Regions from separate parts of the Rhizobacter sp. P5_C2 genome, predicted to be linked through region 1. Evidence: riboswitches for the same ligand, from Rfam matches in the RefSeq annotation. Region 1 holds a riboswitch; the other holds the start of a gene.

Evidence for each region. A riboswitch is a leader RNA that binds a small molecule or an ion and turns the genes downstream of it on or off. The one in region 1 is predicted to bind S-adenosylhomocysteine.
Region 2: another riboswitch for S-adenosylhomocysteine. It lies ahead of metH (methionine synthase); the one in region 1 lies ahead of ahcY (adenosylhomocysteinase).

What each region holds. Positions count from the first base shown of each region.
Region 1 covers NZ_JBFULV010000077.1:24,709-27,163, reverse strand. Annotated here, with positions in the region: gene ACXJLU_RS24030 (aldo/keto reductase) at 1-321, shown strand, start outside; gene ACXJLU_RS24025 (HAD-IIB family hydrolase) at 245-1,153, opposite strand; S-adenosyl-L-homocysteine riboswitch at 1,248-1,332, shown strand; gene ahcY (adenosylhomocysteinase) at 1,435-2,455, shown strand, end outside.
Region 2 covers NZ_JBFULV010000172.1:5,268-7,722, forward strand. Annotated here, with positions in the region: gene metH (methionine synthase) at 1-1,198, opposite strand, end outside; S-adenosyl-L-homocysteine riboswitch at 1,257-1,331, opposite strand; gene ACXJLU_RS31890 (OmpA family protein) at 1,452-2,081, shown strand; partial or broken gene ACXJLU_RS31895 (IS701 family transposase) at 2,316-2,455, opposite strand, start outside.

The DNA.
Region 1 (2,455 bases):
CGGCGCACCACCTTCGACTTCCCGCCGGTGAACCGTGCGCGCGCCGACGATTGCATCGACGTGATGCGCGGCATCGCCGAGGCGCACGGCGTGTCGATCGCGCGGGTCGCGCTGGCCTGGGTGCTGCACCAGCCGGCGGTCAGCAGCGTGATCATCGGCGCCAAGCGGGTCGAGCAACTGGACGACAACATCGCGGCGACGGCATTGACGTTGAATGCCGATGAGCTCGCGGCGCTGGACAAGGTCAGCGCGTTGCCGGCGGAGTACCCGGGGTGGATGCTGACGCGGCAGGCGGGGCAGCGGGCAGCCCGGCTGGGCTGACAGCTCTGGGGCGCTTGTCGGCGGTGCGAGCCGCGCGCAGCGCCCCGGCCACTTCAGCGAACCCTCGTCCGCGCTCGCCTTGAGCCAGGTACGCCGGCCACGTGTGCAGCCGATCCGCGAACTGCATCAGGTTCGCGACCCCCACGCTGACCGGGAAGTGCCCGAACATCGTCTGGTCGTTCGTCGAATCGCCGACGTACGCCCAGGCCGCGGTCTCGTCATCGAGCGAGCGCCCGAGCAAACGCTGCACGATCCAGCGCGCACCGCTCAGCTTGTCGTGCTCGCCGTACCAGCCGTTGATGTGGATCGAGCTGACGGTCGCGTTCATGCCTTCGCTGCGCATCACCTGCAGCACCGCGTCGATCTGCGGCGGCGTCAGGTGCGCGAACTCGCTGTGGTCGATCGCGATGTCGGTGACGCGGCCGGCGCTGTCTTGCGCGAGCGTGGCGCCGGGCACCTCGTCCAGCACGCGCCGTGCGGTCTGACGCAATCGCATCGCGTTGTGGGTGCGCGTCGCTTCGTCCTGTGCGTACTCGACCTGCAGCTGCCCGGCCGCATCGCGGAACAACGCGACCGCGCCGTTCTCCGCGACGATCGCGTCGATCGGCCAGTCGCGCGCGAACGGCTCGCTCCAGCCCATCGGCCGGCCGGTGATCGCGATGACCGGGATGCCGGCGTCGCGCAGCGCCTGCAGGGCCGCCAGCGCCGCCGGCTCGATCGCGCCGTCGCGCGTCAGCGTGTCGTCGATGTCGGTCAGCACGCCGCGCACGCTGCGGGCCAGCTCGGGGCTCAGTTCTGAAAGGGGGCGAGGCCGGGGTGTGGCGTCAGGCATGCCCCGCAGTCTTGCACGACCCGCGGGCATAACGCACGCCACAACGCACGCAATGGGCTGGAATCGGCCCGATCCGGCGACTACAATCCCTGCACTTTCCGAGGAGCGTTGCAAGGCCGCCTGTCGCCACGACAGCCGCCCCAGGCTCGGGAATCCAATTGCAACCGCGCTCACCCGCACGATCGTCCTTCGTGGGTGAGTTTGTGAACCGCGGTCCTGAACCGGGTTTCTGAGCTTCCAACGTCGTTGCGCGTGCGGGGTCCTTATCAACGGAGCCCGACATGAACGCTGTCCTCAAGCCTTCCCAAGACCACGCCATCGCCGACATCTCGCTTGCCGCCTGGGGCCGCAAGGAGATCCGCATCGCCGAGACCGAGATGCCCGGCCTGATGTCCATTCGCGAAGAATTCGCGAAGACACAGCCGCTGAAGGGCGCGCGCGTCACCGGCTCGCTGCACATGACGATCCAGACCGCCGTGCTGGTCGAGACGCTGCAGGCCCTCGGCGCCCAGGTGCGCTGGGCCTCGTGCAACATCTTCTCGACGCAAGACCACGCTGCTGCCGCGCTGGTCGAGAAGGGCACCCCCGTCTTCGCCTACAAGGGCGAGAACCTGACCGACTACTGGGATTACACCCACCGCATCTTCGACTTCGGCACTAAGGGTTCCGAAGGCGAAGGCCCGAACATGATCCTCGACGACGGCGGCGACGCGACGCTGCTGATGCACCTGGGCCAGCGCGCCGAGAAGGACATCAGCGTGCTGGACAAGCCCGGCAGCGAAGAAGAGACCTGCCTGTTCGCGAGCATCAAGGCCAAGCTCGCGCAGGACCCGACCTGGTACACCCGCAAGAGCGCGCAGATCCAGGGCGTGACCGAAGAGACCACCACCGGCGTGCACCGCCTGAAGGAAATGAGCGCGAAGGGCACGCTGCTGTTCCGCKCGATCAACGTGAACGACTCGGTCACGAAGAGCAAGTTCGACAACCTGTACGGCTGCCGCGAATCGCTGGTCGATGGCATCAAGCGCGCGACCGACGTGATGATCGCCGGCAAGGTGGCCTGCGTGGCCGGCTACGGCGACGTGGGCAAGGGCTCGGCCCAGGCCCTGCGCGCGCTCAGCGCCCAGGTGTGGGTGACCGAGATCGACCCCATCAATGCGCTGCAGGCCGCGATGGAAGGCTACAAGGTCGTGACGATGGAGTACGCCGCCGACAAGGCCGACATCTTCGTGACGACCACCGGCAACAAGGGCGTGATCCGCCACGAGCACATGCTCGCGATGAAGGACCAGGCGATCGTCT
Region 2 (2,455 bases), on a different contig from region 1:
CGAACAGGTCGCCGACGACGTTCATGCCGTCCATCAGCGGGCCTTCGATCACGTGCAGCGGGCGGCCGCCGCCGGCCTTGATCTGCTGGTAGACCTCTTCGGTGTCTTCGGTGATGAAGTCGTTGATGCCGTGCACCAGCGCATGGCTCAGGCGCTCGCGCACCGGCTTGGCACGCCATGCGAGCCGGGCGCTGTCGTCCTTCGCGGCGCCCTTCGCGGTCTCGGCGATCTCGATCAGCCGCTCGCCCGGCGTCAGCATCGCCTCGCCCGGCTTGTAGACCGGCTGGCGGTTCAGCACCACGTCCTCGACGCGCTCGCGCAGCACCGGATCGAGGTCGTCGTACACGCCGACCATGCCGGCGTTGACGATGCCCATGTCCATGCCGGCCTGGATCGCGTGGTACAGGAACACCGTGTGGATGGCCTCGCGCATCGGGTCGTTGCCGCGGAAGCTGAAGCTCACGTTCGACACGCCGCCCGAGACCTTGGCGCCGGGCAGGTTCTGCTTGATCCAGCGCGTCGCGTTGATGAAGTCGACCGCGTAGTTGTCGTGCTCCTCGATGCCGGTCGCGATCGCGAAGATGTTCGGGTCGAAGATGATGTCTTCCGGCGGGAAGCCGACCTCGTCGACCAGCATGCGGTAGGCCCGCTCGCAGATCTCGACCTTGCGCTCGAAGGTGTCGGCCTGGCCTTTCTCGTCGAAGGCCATCACCACCGCGGCGGCGCCGTAGCGGCGCACCAGCTTCGCCTGGTGGATGAAGGGCTCGACGCCCTCCTTCATCGAGATCGAGTTGACGATGCCCTTGCCCTGGATGCACTTCAGGCCGGCCTCGATGACCTCCCACTTCGAGCTGTCGATCATGATCGGCACGCGCGCGATCTCGGGCTCGCTGGCGATCAGGTGCAGGAAGCGCACCATCGCGGCCTTGCTGTCGAGCATGGCCTCGTCCATGTTGACGTCGATCACCTGGGCGCCGTTCTCGACCTGCTGGCGCGCCACGCTGAGCGCCTGCTCGAACTCGCCGTTCAGGATCATCCGCGCGAAGGCCTTCGAGCCGGTGACGTTGGTGCGCTCGCCGATGTTGACGAACAGGCTGCCGTCGCCGATGAGCACCGGTTCCAGCCCCGACAGCTTCATCGGCGGAACGGCGGGGGCGGCGTGGACGGTGGCTGAGGTCGACGAAGAGGAGGCGGTCATGGCGGGTCGGCTGGCACCGCCCCGGAGCTCACCCGGGGCGCATGCGTGGATCATCATGCGGGGGTGAGCGTGGTTGCAAGCGTCCAAGCCTGGCAGCAGCCGATCGGCCACCGTCGCAACGCTCCTTGGAGGGGCGCATTTTATGCGGCCTGTCCCCAGGAATGCCTTGGTTACAACTTGGCAAAGCCCTGATGCGGTCGTGGTGCACGGAGCGTGTCCAATCCGGGCTCCCACGACTGGACTTCTTTCTGCCGTGAACAACAACACACGATTCTTCGCTCTCGCATTCCCGGCCCTCGTTGCGGCCGCCCTGCTGGTCGCCTGCGGCGCGCCGCCGGTCAGGCCACTGCCGGCGCCCGGGCCCTCGGTGCCAGGTTCCGCGCCCGGCCCGGTCTACGACCAGGCGGCCTCCGGTGCCGCGCGCAGCTGGTCACCGCAGATGGAGGCCGTCGAGCGGCAGCTCGCCTCCAGCCTCGGCGGCACGCCGATGGTGCTGGCGCGCACGACCGACGAACGCCTGTGGCTCACGCTGCCGGGCGACGTGGCCTTCGAGCCGAACCGCTCGGCGCTGAAGCCGGCGGCCAGCGGGCTGCTCGACAAGGTGGCGGCGGTGCTGCGCAGCCAGCCGCAGCTGGAGCTGCGCATCGTCGGCCACACCGACAGCAAGGGCTCGGCGGCCGGCAACGACGCGTTGTCGCTGGACCGCGCGGCCAGTGCACGCGACTGGCTGGTGGCGCGCGGGTTGTCGCCGGTCAAGATCGGCGTGGCCGGGCGCGGCTCGCGCGACCCGGTGGGCAGCAATGACGACGAGGCCGGCCGCGCGGCGAACCGGCGCGTCGAGATCCTGATCGGGGAACGCGCGCTGCGCTCGGGCAGCAAGTAGGACGTGAAAGGCCTCCGGATCGAAGCAGGCACCAACTCAAGTTGGCCGCCGTTCAGATGCCCGCGGAGACTCTTGGGTTCGCTTGGTGTCCGTGCGCGACGAGAAGGGCCACATGCTGATCCCGCCGGGCAGCTACGTGCGGCTGGCCAGCGGCGAGATGGGCCTCGCGATCAAGCGCGACACCGACGCGGGCACGTCAGGGTGATTCGGCAATTGACGTGTGGCGTCCTAGTCTTACTGTGTCACAAGAGTAGTTTTTCTCGTGCCCTTCCGCAGCAGGGGCACTGCCCGAGGCGGGCGATCAGCATGTAGCTGAGTTGATGGCGCAGCGTCGTGATGGAGTTGCTCACGTGACGCTGCGCGCGCAGGACTGC